DNA from 2 places in the Sutcliffiella horikoshii genome. Region 2 is predicted to be linked to the other one. Evidence: a T-box and tRNA genes for the amino acid it is inferred to sense, from the RefSeq annotation. Region 2 holds a T-box; the other holds one or more tRNA genes.

Region 1 (7,020 bases), 140 kb from region 2:
CCTGGTTTCGGGTCTACGACCACGTACTCATGCGCCCTATTCAGACTCGCTTTCGCTACGGCTCCGTCTCATCGACTTAACCTTGCACGTAATCGTAACTCGCCGGTTCATTCTACAAAAGGCACGCTATCACCCATTAACGGGCTCTAACTACTTGTAGGCACACGGTTTCAGGATCTATTTCACTCCCCTTCCGGGGTGCTTTTCACCTTTCCCTCACGGTACTGGTTCACTATCGGTCACTAGGGAGTATTTAGCCTTGGGAGATGGTCCTCCCTGCTTCCGACGGGATTTCTCGTGTCCCGCCGTACTCAGGATCCACTCAGGAGGGAACGAAGTTTCAACTACAGGGTTTTTACCTTCTATGACGGACCTTTCCAGATCGCTTCATTTACCCCGTTCCTTTGTAACTCCATGTTGAGTGTCCTACAACCCCAAGAGGCAAGCCTCTTGGTTTGGGCTAATTCCGTTTCGCTCGCCGCTACTCAGGAAATCGCGTTTGCTTTCTCTTCCTCCGGGTACTAAGATGTTTCAGTTCCCCGGGTCTGCCTTCCATACCCTATGTATTCAGATAAGGATACTGCTCCATTACGAGCAGTGGGTTTCCCCATTCGGAAATCTCCGGATCAAAGCTTACTTACAGCTCCCCGAAGCATATCGGTGTTAGTCCCGTCCTTCATCGGCTCCTAGTGCCAAGGCATCCACCGTGCGCCCTTAATAACTTAACCGTTGACCAATATGGTCATGTGTCGATATCAGCGATGATATCTATAAAGAAAATTACTAAGATGAACGATATTTTGTGAATATCTTGATATTAGTTACATTATCTAGTTTTCAAGGAACAACTATGACAATTCGTAAGAATTGTCTAAGGATAAATCCGAAGATTTATCTAATATGAGAGAATGCTCTCTCAAAACTAAACAAAACAACAAGCGTACATTCCTTAGAAAGGAGGTGATCCAGCCGCACCTTCCGATACGGCTACCTTGTTACGACTTCACCCCAATCATCTGTCCCACCTTAGGCGGCTGGCTCCAAAAGGTTACCCCACCGACTTCGGGTGTTACAAACTCTCGTGGTGTGACGGGCGGTGTGTACAAGGCCCGGGAACGTATTCACCGCGGCATGCTGATCCGCGATTACTAGCGATTCCGGCTTCATGCAGGCGAGTTGCAGCCTGCAATCCGAACTGAGAACGGTTTTATGGGATTGGCTCGACCTCGCGGTTTTGCTGCCCTTTGTACCGTCCATTGTAGCACGTGTGTAGCCCAGGTCATAAGGGGCATGATGATTTGACGTCATCCCCACCTTCCTCCGGTTTGTCACCGGCAGTCACCTTAGAGTGCCCAACTGAATGCTGGCAACTAAGATCAAGGGTTGCGCTCGTTGCGGGACTTAACCCAACATCTCACGACACGAGCTGACGACAACCATGCACCACCTGTCACTCTGTCCCCCGAAGGGGAACGTCCTATCTCTAGGAGTGTCAGAGGATGTCAAGACCTGGTAAGGTTCTTCGCGTTGCTTCGAATTAAACCACATGCTCCACCGCTTGTGCGGGCCCCCGTCAATTCCTTTGAGTTTCAGTCTTGCGACCGTACTCCCCAGGCGGAGTGCTTAATGCGTTAGCTGCAGCACTAAAGGGCGGAAACCCTCTAACACTTAGCACTCATCGTTTACGGCGTGGACTACCAGGGTATCTAATCCTGTTTGCTCCCCACGCTTTCGCGCCTCAGTGTCAGTTACAGACCAGAAAGTCGCCTTCGCCACTGGTGTTCCTCCAAATCTCTACGCATTTCACCGCTACACTTGGAATTCCACTTTCCTCTTCTGCACTCAAGTCCCCCAGTTTCCAATGACCCTCCACGGTTGAGCCGTGGGCTTTCACATCAGACTTAAAGGACCACCTGCGCGCGCTTTACGCCCAATAATTCCGGACAACGCTTGCCACCTACGTATTACCGCGGCTGCTGGCACGTAGTTAGCCGTGGCTTTCTGGTTAGGTACCGTCAAGGTGCGAGCAGTTACTCTCGCACTTGTTCTTCCCTAACAACAGAGCTTTACGACCCGAAGGCCTTCATCGCTCACGCGGCGTTGCTCCATCAGACTTTCGTCCATTGTGGAAGATTCCCTACTGCTGCCTCCCGTAGGAGTCTGGGCCGTGTCTCAGTCCCAGTGTGGCCGATCACCCTCTCAGGTCGGCTACGCATCGTCGCCTTGGTGAGCCGTTACCTCACCAACTAGCTAATGCGCCGCGGGCCCATCTGCAAGTGATAGCCGAAACCATCTTTCAATAAAGAACCAGGAGGTTCCTTATATTATCCGGTATTAGCTCCGGTTTCCCGAAGTTATCCCAGTCTTACAGGCAGGTTGCCCACGTGTTACTCACCCGTCCGCCGCTGACCTTTCAAAAGCAAGCTTTTAAAAGGTCCGCTCGACTTGCATGTATTAGGCACGCCGCCAGCGTTCGTCCTGAGCCAGGATCAAACTCTCCAATAAAGAGTCTGAGCTTTTGCTCAAAATTTGCTAGCTTGTGTTACTTAAAATCATTTTGTCGTGTTCCGTAGAACCGACTTATGACGCTGTTGTTTTGTTTAGTTTTCAAAGATCATTCAATATTATGGAGCGGGTGATGGGAATCGAACCCACGACATCAGCTTGGAAGGCTGAGGTTTTACCATTAAACTACACCCGCAATATTCAATATCGGGAAGACAGGATTTGAACCTGCGACCCCTTGGTCCCAAACCAAGTGCTCTACCAAGCTGAGCTACTCCCCGTTTACTTTAAAAAGTAATGGCGCGCCCGAGAGGACTCGAACCCCTAACCTTTTGATCCGTAGTCAAACGCTCTATCCAATTGAGCTACGGGCGCTTCATATAAGTTGTTTATTTGATGTCCCTCTCAGAGGCGACTTAACTATAATATCAAATCCAGCATTTCGTGTCAACACTTTTTCGGAATTATTTTTTCAGTGTTTTTGGTGCGGCCGAGAAGAGTCGAACTTCCACGGGGTTGCCCCCACTAGGCCCTCAACCTAGCGCGTCTGCCATTCCGCCACGACCGCGAAAATGAATGGCTAGTGTAAATGTATGGTGCGGGTGAAGGGACTCGAACCCCCACGTCAAAGACACTAGATCCTAAGTCTAGCGCGTCTGCCAATTCCGCCACACCCGCATACATTTTATAAAGTTGGCTGGGCTAGCTGGATTCGAACCAACGCATGTCGCAGTCAAAGTGCGATGCCTTACCGCTTGGCTATAGCCCATCGAAGATGATGATTTAAATAAAAGGAGTTAATAATAAGTCCCTCTGGTGGAGGATGACGGGATCGAACCGCCGACCCCCTGCTTGTAAGGCAGGTGCTCTCCCAGCTGAGCTAATCCTCCAGGATAGAAATGGGAAGCAAAACAAGAATGTTTTGCATCCCACTTTGTAGTGACCCGTACGGGATTCGAACCCGTGTTACCGCCGTGAAAGGGCGGTGTCTTAACCGCTTGACCAACGGGCCTTAATAGATGGCGGAGAAGGAGGGATTTGAACCCTCGCGCCGCTTACACGACCTACACCCTTAGCAGGGGCGCCTCTTCAGCCACTTGAGTACTTCTCCATTTGGCTCCACCAGTAGGATTCGAACCTACGACCCTTCGGTTAACAGCCGAATGCTCTACCGCTGAGCTATGGTGGAATAAAAACGGTAATAATTAAATTCTTTCGTCGCAACCGACTGCTTTTATTTTAATAAGCTTGTACTTAAAAGTCAAGTTTTTTTGGAACAAAAATGATATATTATCATAATTGTCATCCAGCCGTTTTTTAAAACAGCGACTAGAATAAATTATCATATTTTATAGTTGTGTGTCAACATGCTTTTCCACTTCTCTTAACTTCCCTCTACATTTTCCACATCTATACTTGTTTGTATTCACTCTTCTTACTCTTTTGTATTGCAGGTGACAATCTACACATTCATATACACGAAAAGTTTTCGGCTTGGTTGTTGGTGTATGGATCGGCGTGCAAAATCTTGGTGCCCCAACTTTTTTTAGTAAGATACGAAAATCAGCGTCTCGGTGTTTATAGCCTTTGCCCTGGATGTGCAGGTGGTAGTGACAGAGTTCGTGTTTGATAATGCCTACTAGCTCGTCCATTCCGAGTGCATCGTAATACTTTTTGTTGATTTCGATGTTGCTTGTGGAAGTGAGGTATCTTCCCCCGGTTGTTTTCAGGCGATGATTGAAAGAGGCTTTGTGAAGGAAAGGTCTGTTGAAATGCTTTAGTGAGATTTCTTCTATTAACTTTTGTAGATCTTTGTCTTCCATTTGTCCTCCACCTTTCATTCGAACCCTCCCCATTATACTGCATAGTATAGAAAAAAATAAGTCATTTATGTTTGGCTGTTTTCTATAAGATTGTTGTTTTCTCATTGAAGTTTTGCCGTTCCTTTCCGCTGCAGGCACTCGCTTTCCGCGGGGCGGTGCTTGAGCCTTTTCGCTGCGCTGTGGGGTCTCAAGTCTACCGCTACCTCCCGCCGGAGTCGAGTTCCTTCCGCTCCAATCCACTCTAACTCTCACTATTTTTGACTTCAAACAATCTTTAACTAAACAGCCCCTCATGAGCCTTCAAGTAAATTGGTTGAAGGGGGTAGTGAAAAGATGCCGTCTTGGTTTAGGAAGCAGATGCAACGCGCATACCTGGAGAAGGATCGATATCAGATAAAAATGTTGAATCAGTGCTGGTTTTTCTATCATAAAAAGAATAGTTGAAAGTGAAATAACCTAGTTGATTGAAGTGGAAGGCGCGTAGACGCCCGCGGGAGGAAGGGACAGGTGAGACCCCACAGGCGCAAGCCGAGGAGGCTCACGGACCGCCCGCAGGCAAGCGAAGCGCCTGGAACGGAAATCAACAGTATTTATGTGTTCATATATTTAAAGAAAACCCCCGAACAACCTTTTTTTATTGGCAGTTCGGGGGGTTATTTTATCTTCTTATACTTCTTGCTTTTCCGGTTGCAGCATCGTTAGGGATACTCGCCCTTTGTTTACTTCCACTCCGTCAACCCAGACTGTGACAATATCCCCGACAGAGACAACGTCAAGCGGGTGTTTCACAAAACGATTGCTGAGTTTAGAGATATGAACAAGGCCGTCCTGCTTCACGCCGATATCAACAAACGCTCCGAAGTCTACAACGTTTCTGACTGTACCTTCTAGTTCCATTCCTTTTTGCAGATCTTCCATTTTTAATACATCCTGCTTAAGGAGTGGGGTTGGCATATCATCACGAGGGTCTCTTTCCGGTCTGATGAGAGAATCGATGATGTCCTGTAGTGTAATAGGACCGATGTTTAAATCCTCGGCAAACTTTGCAACATCTACATCTTTCAAAGCCTGCTGCAGCTTTTCCGTTCCGATGTCTTTTTCAGACGTGCCAAGTTGCTTCAATAACTTCTTAACATCCGCGTAAGTTTCCGGGTGGATGCCCGTTCTATCTAATGGTTGTTTTCCATCTATAATTCTTAAGAAGCCGATACATTGTTCATAGGTTTTTGCCCCCAGCCTTGGAATGCCTTTCAGGTCAGACCTGCTAGCGAACTTCCCTTCTTCTTCCCGCTTCTTCACGATATTAGTAGCAACGGTCTTTGATAGTCCTGCTACATATTGCAATAAAGAAGAGGACGCGGTGTTCACGTTCACGCCGACTTGGTTTACGACGGTTTCTACAACGAAATTCAAGGATTCCGCTAAGCGCTTTTGTGCCACGTCATGTTGGTACTGACCGACTCCAACCGATTTTGGGTCAATTTTCACAAGCTCCGCCAACGGGTCTTGCAGTCTGCGGGCAATGGAGACAGCACTTCTTTCTTCAACTTGAAGATCCGGGAATTCTTCTCTTGCCAAGTCAGATGCGGAATACACACTCGCCCCAGCTTCATTGACGATCAAGTAAGAGATACTCTTTCCGCTTTGTTGGATGACATCTGCAAGTAGTTGCTCCGTCTCCCTTGATGCCGTCCCATTTCCTATAGCCACTACCTCAATTTCGAATGTGGATAGGACGTCCAATAGCTTTTTAATGGACTCTTCTCGTTTCTTCTCCCCAGATGTATGCGGATAGATAACACTTATGTGAAGAACTTTGCCTGTTTCGTCGACAACCGCAAGTTTGCAACCTGTTCGATAAGCAGGGTCGACCCCTAATACCACTCGTCCTTTAAGAGGTGGTTGAAGCAAGAGGTTCCTTAAGTTCTCCGAGAAAATATGGATCGCTTGTTCTTCCGCTTTTTCTGTCAGCTCTTTTCTGATTTCACGCTCAATCGCCGGCTCAATCAATCTCTTATAGCCGTCCTCAATCGCTTCTTTTATAAGAGGTGTAGCAATGGAAGATTCTCGTTTAATCACTTGGCGATTCAGGTATTCCACGATTCTTTCTGTTGGAGCAGCAATGGAGATTCGTAAGACTTCTTCTTTTTCTCCACGGTTCACTGCCAAGATTCTATGCGGAAGGATTCTTGAGATCGCTTCTTCATACTCGTAATACATAGCAAAGACTTCTTTTTCGTCTTTTTCCGCTTTCTTAACGGCCGATACGACCTTGCCTTGTTTATAAGTAACGTCACGGATATATTGGCGATAGGTTGGTTCATCCGAAAAGGTTTCCGCAAGAATATCCTTTGCTCCTTCTAACACCTCTTCAACGGTTGCCACTTCTTTTTCCTCAGAGAGAAAATCAGCAGCTTTTTCTTCGAGTGAAGGAGAGGACGGGAACGTGAGCAGCCACTCGGCATAAGGCTCCAATCCCTTTTCTTTTGCAACTGTCGCTTTTGTGCGTCGTTTTTGTTTGTATGGACGGTAGAGATCTTCCACCTGTTGTAGTTTGGTTGATTTTAAAATGCTAGCTTTCAGTTCTGGTGTAAGTTTCCCTTGTTCCTCGATCAGGCGGGTAACTTCTTCTTTTCTATTTTCAAGGTTTTGTATGTATTGCCATTTTTCCATGACAGCTCTGATTTGCACT
Region 2 (7,020 bases):
TGCGGTTTCTTGCACTGGTATCGAGTACTGCAACCTGGCATTGGTGGAAACGAAGGAACGTATGCGACTTATCGCAGAGGAACTTGATCAGCGCATCAGCTTGGATGTCCCGATCCGCACGCATATGGTCGGTTGCCCGAATTCCTGCGGTCAGCGCCAGATTGCCGACATTGGCCTTCAGGGGATGAAGATGCGAAATGAGCAAAAAGAGATGGTCGAAGCCTATGAGATATATGTTGGCGGGACCTTGAATAAAGGTGGCAAGTTCAATGAGAAGCTGAAGGGGAAAGTGGCGGCAGAGGAATTGACGGATGTCCTTGAGGAGCTATTAATCTACTTCCGCGACCAGAAAACAAAAGGGGAATCCTTCTTCGATTTTGTTGGACGCGTGGGAGTCTCTACTTTGCAGGGCGTGTTAGATACTATTTTAGGAAAAGAAACCGATGGCGTATCTATATAGATTTGATGTAACGATAGAGGCCAAGGAAATTGTATCCGTCATCTTTGCCGAGAACGATGAAGCAGCTTTTGAGCACCTTGATGTGGAGCTTGAGAAATTTTATCTGAAAGAGCCTGAAGTGAAAGAAGTTATTTTGCGGGAGAAAAAGCGCCTTGGAAAAAAGAGTGGCTATATTTTAGATCCAGAAGAGAAAGGGTGGTAGCGCATGACCGGAAAAGTATATTTGGTGGGAGCAGGTCCCGGGGATCCCGATTTGATTACAGTGAAGGGGTTGCGCCTACTCGAGCAGGCGGATGTCATCCTTTATGACCGCCTGGTGAACCCCGAACTACTAAACTATGCAAAAAAAGAGGCGCAGCTTGTCTACTGCGGGAAGCTGCCTCATTACCATACGATGAAGCAAGAGACTATCAATCATTTTCTCGTAAAATATGCGAAAAAAGGTTTGCAGGTCGTGCGTTTGAAGGGGGGCGACCCGTTTGTTTTCGGACGTGGCGGCGAGGAGGCAGAGGAATGCTTTAAACAGGATGTTCCTTTTGAAGTCATCCCGGGAATAACCGCTGGGATTGGAGCGGCTGCTTACGCCGGCATTCCTGTCACCCACAGGACCTTGAGCAAAAGTTTCGCATTTGTCACCGGTCACCAGGCAGGCGACAAGGAAGCCGAGCATCAATGGGCAAATCTCGCACATGCGGTGGATACGATCTGTGTGTACATGGGGGTTTCCCAGCTGCCAAATATACTTAAACGTCTGCAGGAGAACGGGAAGTCTTCTAAAACACCGATTGCCCTTGTCCATTGGGGAACGTTACAGGAGCAACGGACTGTCGTGGGAACACTTGCCAACATCGAGCGAAAAGTGAAGGATGCCAACATCTCCAATCCAAGCATGATTGTGATTGGGGAAGTGGTGAAGCTTCATGAAAAACTGCACTGGTTCGAGGAGGAGGTCGCGCCACACTTGCCGGTGGTGCACGGATAGAAGGGAGCGGGTTTTGTGACGAAAGCCATTTTATATGTAGGGCACGGAACGCGGTCGAAAAAAGGATCGGAGGAAGCGAAAGAATTTTTGGGGCGGGTCATTGGTAGAGTGGATGCACCAATTCAGGAAATTAGTTTTCTTGAACTGACGGAGCCGTTTATCCCGGAAGGATTCGAACGTTGTGTGGAAAAAGGAGCAACCGAGATCACCGTCGTCCCCATCTTTCTTTTAACAGCAGGACATATAAAAGAGGACATTCCAGAAGCGCTCGCGCCACTGCGGGTGAAATATCCGGAGTTACGTGTGGAGATTGCCCCGGCCTTTGGGGTGCAGGAGCGGATTGTGGATGCGATAAGTGAATTGGTAGTGGCGACTGTTGGAAAGGTGGATGCTGCAGATTCTGTATTGTTGGTCGGCAGGGGGAGCAGTGATCCTGCTATTCATGAGGCTTTTTCCGATATAAAAAATGGCGTTGGTGAGCGGCTTGGTGTGTCGAGAGTAGATGTCTGCTATTTGGCGGCCACCACACCATTATTCGCTGAGGGCATAGAGGAGATTAGTGTTGGTGCAGTGGGACGGGTGTTGGTGGTGCCTTATTTATTGTTCGCTGGTTTGTTGTTAAGTGAAGTCGAGCGGGAGGTCCGGAAGAGGCGAAGGTCCGGACAAGATATTTTGTTAATGGAGCCGTTGAGCCGTCACGGGGTAATCCAGGATATTGTGGTGGAGCGGGCTTTGGGGAAGGAGGATTGGAGAGTTGCAACCGTTAATCATTGATTTGAAAGGGAAGAAAGTTGTAATCGCAGGCGGTGGGAGAATTGCTGCGCGTAAAGCGAAGGTTTTGGATGCCGAGCAGGCGGACATCACGTTTATCGCACCTGAATTTTCGGAGGAAGTGCTGGAGTTGTCTGTGTTAAGAGGCTACCGGTTGGTGGAGCGAGGAGCGGTGGCAGGGGATTTTGCAGAGGCATTCTTGACCATTTTGGCTACGAACAACAGAGAGGTGAACGCCTCTTTAGTTCGCGGGTTGCATGAGTCACAGCTCGTTTGCGTGGTAGACGAGTCAGGGGAAGGTAACGTCACATTCCCGGCAACCGTGAGGCGTGGAAATCTGCAGATTGCCGTGACTTCTAACGGTTCCAGTCCCAAGCTGACCCGCAAATTGAAAAGAGAACTAGAGGAACAGTTTGATTTTTCCTGGATTTCTTATACTGAGTTTCTGGCGGAATATCGGGAGGTGGTGAAGCGGCTGCCGTTGTCTTTTGAAGAAAAAGGGGAGTTGTTGTGGGAGATATTGGAGGATAGGTATCGGTTGGATGAAGAGGCTAGGGGGGAGAAACTGGGGGAATTGTTGCGGTTGAAGGAAAGGTTAATATCATAGCAGTTGGTGAAAGGCGTGCGTACTTGTCGGATTGTACGGGCGTTTTTTTTGTGTGGACATACGTTTAAGAATCAAAAACCCACCCATACTAGTAAAATAATAGATTGACAAATTTTCCAACAAACCTATATAATCTTCTCAATATCAAACGTCGAAGAGGACCAGTAAAATGATTTTGTCTATCCAAGAGAGGGTGCCGAGTGGTGAGAGGCAGCCATAGATGAGCATTTGAACCTGCCTCAGAGTTCTGCATCAGAAACGGTGCAGCGGTTCAAAACCGTTACCATGAAAGAGAGTGAAGCTTTGCTTTGAATAAGGGTGGTACCGCCAGAAATGGTCCCTTATTTATAGCGGGGCTTTTTTTATTTAGCTGGAAAATGGGTTTGGCATCAACTCGCCTAATTTTGGCATGAACTCGGGCCATTTCCGCACGAACTCACTTCATTTCCGCACGAACTTTATAAAAAGGAGCAAACTCACATGTCTAATAAAAATTTCGTAGAAAAAATCACCAAAATGGACGAAGACTTCGCGCAATGGTACACAGATGTTGTCACCAAAGCTGAACTTGTCGACTATTCCAGCGTTCGCGGCAGCATGATCATCCGCCCATACGGCTACGCACTATGGGAAAACATCAAAGACGCGCTCGACAAACGGATCAAAGAAACCGGCCACGAAAATGTCTACATGCCACTGTTCATTCCAGAGAGCCTCCTCCAAAAGGAAAAGGACCACATCGAAGGCTTTGCACCGGAAGTGGCTTGGGTCACCCACGGCGGCGACGAAAAGCTCCAAGAACGCTTAGTCGTCCGTCCAACATCGGAAGTGCTTTTCGGCGAGCACTACAAAAATATCATCCATTCTTACCGCGACCTGCCAAAGCTTTACAACCAATGGGCAAACGTCGTTCGTTGGGAAAAGACAACCAGACCGTTTCTGAGAACACTCGAATTCCTCTGGCAAGAAGGGCACACGTGTCACGAAACAGACGAACAGGCGCACGAGGAAACCGTAAAAATGCTCAATGTTTATGCGGAAATCTGTGAGGACATCTTGGCCATCCCTGTCATCAAAGGTCAGAAAACGGAAAAAGAAAAATTTGCTGGAGCCAAATACACCTACACGATTGAAAGCCTGATGCATGACGGGAAAGCATTGCAATCGGCCACCTCTCATCATCTCGGGGACGGTTTTGCCAAAGCATTCGGCATTCAATTCTTAAACCGTGAAGGCAAGCAGGAATATGTTCAGCAAACTTCTTGGGGCTTCACTACCCGTATCATCGGAGCCATGATCATGGTCCACGGCGATGACCGAGGTCTTGTCGTACCTCCTAGAATTGCACCAACACAGGTCATGATTGTCCCAATCGCTCAGCACAAAGAGGGAGTCCTTGATTTTGCCTATGATTTAAAAGAAAAGCTAGCCACATCACTTCGCGTCGGGATTGACGCCAGCGACAAAAAGCCTGGCTGGAAGTTCAACGAGTACGAAATGAAGGGCATTCCACTAAGACTGGAAGCGGGCCCACGAGATATTGAACAACAGCAAGTTGTGCTTGTCCGCCGTGACACCGGGGACAAACTGATCACACCTATGGAAGGATTGGAAGCTAAAATCGTAGAAATCCTCGAAGACATCCAGAAAAACCTTTTAGAAAAAGCTCGTTCTCACCGTGAATCGAAAACGAGTGTGGCCACGACTTTCGAAGCCTTTAAAGAACAAATTGAAGAAAAAGGCGGCTTCATCAAAGCGATGTGGTGTGGCGATCAAGCGTGCGAAGACAAGATAAAAGAAGAAACAAGCGCCACTTCCCGTTGTATGCCTTTTGAACAAGAAAAGGTAGCAGAATCTTGTGTATGCTGCGGAAAAGAAGCGAAACATATGGTATATTGGGCTAAAGCATACTAGACCGAGTAAGGGGAGAAAGCCATGCAACTGGAAAAATTCATCGACCGCAGAAAAACGCATTCCGTCAAATGGTTCATCGAAGATCAAGATATCATCCCGCTTTGCATCGCAGATATGGATTTTCAGGTTTCCGAAGAGATTGTCCATGCCATCAGCCAAAAAGCCACGCACGGTATCTACGGCTACAGTACGTTTTGCGCACGCTATTACGACGCTGTTGAATACTGGTGGAAAACGCAGTACGACTGGGAGCTGAAGCAGGAATGGATCTCGTTCAGCCCCGGCATTATCCCCGGGATGAACCTTTTGCTCAAGGCTTTGACTCAACCAGGTGATTCAGTTATTGTGCAGGACCCTGTGTATTATCCTTTCTTTTCTACGATCCAAACACAAGGCTGCACCATCTTGCACAATTCCCTCCTCTATTCCGAGGACGGCTATAAAATGGATTTTGATGACTTTGAAGAAAAGGCATCGCAGCCCAATACGAAGGTGTTCATCCTCTGCAGCCCGCATAATCCAGTTGGAAGAGTGTGGACTCGTGAAGAGTTACGTAAGATTGGAGAGATTTGTGATAAGCATGGAGTAGTGGTCATCTCAGACGAAATGCATGGCGACCTCACCTACCCTGGACACAAGCATATTCCATTTGCAAAAGTGCATCCGGATCATCTGGATTTTTCCATCACCTGCGCCGCGCCGAGCAAGACGTTCAATATCGCAGGAATGCAAAGCTCTATTTTCATCATTCCGAACATGGACATTAAAGAGAAATACGAAACGCTGTTGACTGGATTCGGCCTGATGCGCCCCAACGCGTTTGCGGTAGAAGGAACCATCGCCGCCTACTATAAAGGGTTGCCGTGGCTGCAAGAGGTGAAGGAATATTTGAATGCTAACTTGGAGTATGTCTGCACCTATTTAGCAGAACATATTCCTTCTATAAAAGTAGTGAAACCAGAAGCAACCCATCTTATCTGGTTGGACTGTCGCGAACTTGGAATTGCTGCTGAAGAATTGCATACCTTCTTTTTGGAAAAAGCGGGAGTCCGCCTAGACGAAGGAATGAAATTCGGCGCAGGAGGACAAGGGTTTGAACGTATAAATATCGCCTGTCCACGTGAGGTGCTGACGGAAGCGCTATTGAGGATTAAGGCCGCTATAAAAGAGATGGAGAACTGCTGACGCTAACGTGTCGGCAGTTTTTTTGGAGATGAAGACCTCTGGAGTGGAATTTTTGGATGAGAGAGGTCTTCATCGGCGTTATGAAGATCTATGTGCCAAGAAATTTGAGCGAGGGAGGTCTTCATAGGCGTTATGAAGACCTCTAGGCCAAGTAATCCAACCGGGAGAGGTCTTCATCTATCATAAAACTTCATCTATAAAAACAGAAAAAGCTTAAAGCCCAAACGACCCTAAGCTTTCCAATGCATAACCCTATCGTCTTTGCCCCGCATAGATCCGCAAGTTGGCATAAATCTTTTCCAAAGTTGGAGCCGCTATCCCTTTCTCTTTGGCAATCCCAAGCAGATAGCCATAAAAATGATCAGCCTCTACAGACAATCCTTTTTCCATGTCACGCTGCATCGACGATTTCATCCCTGCTTCGATGGAATGAAGCTTATCCCAGTTTCCACCCACAATATTATTTGCAAGCGGAGCATCTACACTTTTCATAATGCCAGCAGCTTCCTCCAAAGTCAGTTTGATGGTATCCGCACCAAACTCATCCTCCCGAATCGGGCCGATTGGGGAACGGAACAATGTCGTGACCCCTGCCAAGGTGGCGATGAATAGGTACTTATGCCACATCGCTTGATGGATGTTCTCGGATAGGAAAAAGTTGGCTTTGGTGCCACCGAAAGCTTTAACGAGCTTCTCAACCCGTCCTGACTTTCCACCATCTAGTTCACCGAAAACAAGATCATGAATGGTACTCGTCTGTATGATCGCACCCTGTTCATCCAAGGTAGATTCAACAAAGCAAAGTCCACCAATCACGTTTGACTCGTTGATGGCCGCACTTAATTTTTCCATATGTGCTATCCCGTTTAGTAATGGGACAATGATCGTGTCCGGTCCGACATAACTTCTGAAGTCCTCTACCGCAGAGTCCAAATGATAGGCTTTCATCGATAATAAAATGACGTCATACTGTTCCGCCTTTTCTCCACTAACCAGTAGCTTTGGTTTTAGTGTGATATCACCATGAGCGCTTTTGATGACAAGACCGGTCTCTTCCAGTTGCTTTTTCCGCTTCTCCCGCACAAGGAACGTTACATCCTC

The links. The T-box of region 2 lies ahead of proS (proline--tRNA ligase). A T-box ahead of a tRNA ligase gene usually reads a tRNA of that ligase, here a tRNA-Pro.
Region 1: it has a tRNA-Pro gene. The T-box ahead of proS (proline--tRNA ligase) is inferred to sense a tRNA for this amino acid. The anticodon was not compared.

What each region holds. Positions count from the first base shown of each region.
Region 1 is NZ_CP082918.1:293,815-300,834, reverse strand. It holds rRNA gene K7887_RS01650 (23S ribosomal RNA) at 1-728, opposite strand, end outside; rRNA gene K7887_RS01645 (16S ribosomal RNA) at 954-2,505, opposite strand; tRNA gene K7887_RS01640 (tRNA-Gly) at 2,628-2,701, opposite strand; tRNA gene K7887_RS01635 (tRNA-Pro) at 2,713-2,786, opposite strand; tRNA gene K7887_RS01630 (tRNA-Arg) at 2,804-2,880, opposite strand; tRNA gene K7887_RS01625 (tRNA-Leu) at 2,988-3,073, opposite strand; tRNA gene K7887_RS01620 (tRNA-Leu) at 3,100-3,183, opposite strand; tRNA gene K7887_RS01615 (tRNA-Gln) at 3,200-3,274, opposite strand; tRNA gene K7887_RS01610 (tRNA-Val) at 3,320-3,395, opposite strand; tRNA gene K7887_RS01605 (tRNA-Glu) at 3,446-3,517, opposite strand; tRNA gene K7887_RS01600 (tRNA-Ser) at 3,526-3,616, opposite strand; tRNA gene K7887_RS01595 (tRNA-Asn) at 3,620-3,694, opposite strand; gene K7887_RS01590 (SprT family protein) at 3,855-4,328, opposite strand; gene cmpA (cortex morphogenetic protein CmpA) at 4,662-4,772, shown strand; gene K7887_RS01580 (Tex family protein) at 4,995-7,020, opposite strand, start outside.
Region 2 is NZ_CP082918.1:438,756-445,775, forward strand. It holds gene K7887_RS02290 (nitrite/sulfite reductase) at 1-460, shown strand, start outside; gene K7887_RS02295 (DUF3906 family protein) at 444-662, shown strand; gene cobA (uroporphyrinogen-III C-methyltransferase) at 666-1,442, shown strand; gene K7887_RS02305 (sirohydrochlorin chelatase) at 1,458-2,216, shown strand; gene K7887_RS02310 (precorrin-2 dehydrogenase/sirohydrochlorin ferrochelatase family protein) at 2,197-2,820, shown strand; T-box leader at 2,963-3,165, shown strand; gene proS (proline--tRNA ligase) at 3,301-4,734, shown strand; gene K7887_RS02320 (MalY/PatB family protein) at 4,756-5,919, shown strand; gene K7887_RS02325 (ketopantoate reductase family protein) at 6,172-7,020, opposite strand, start outside.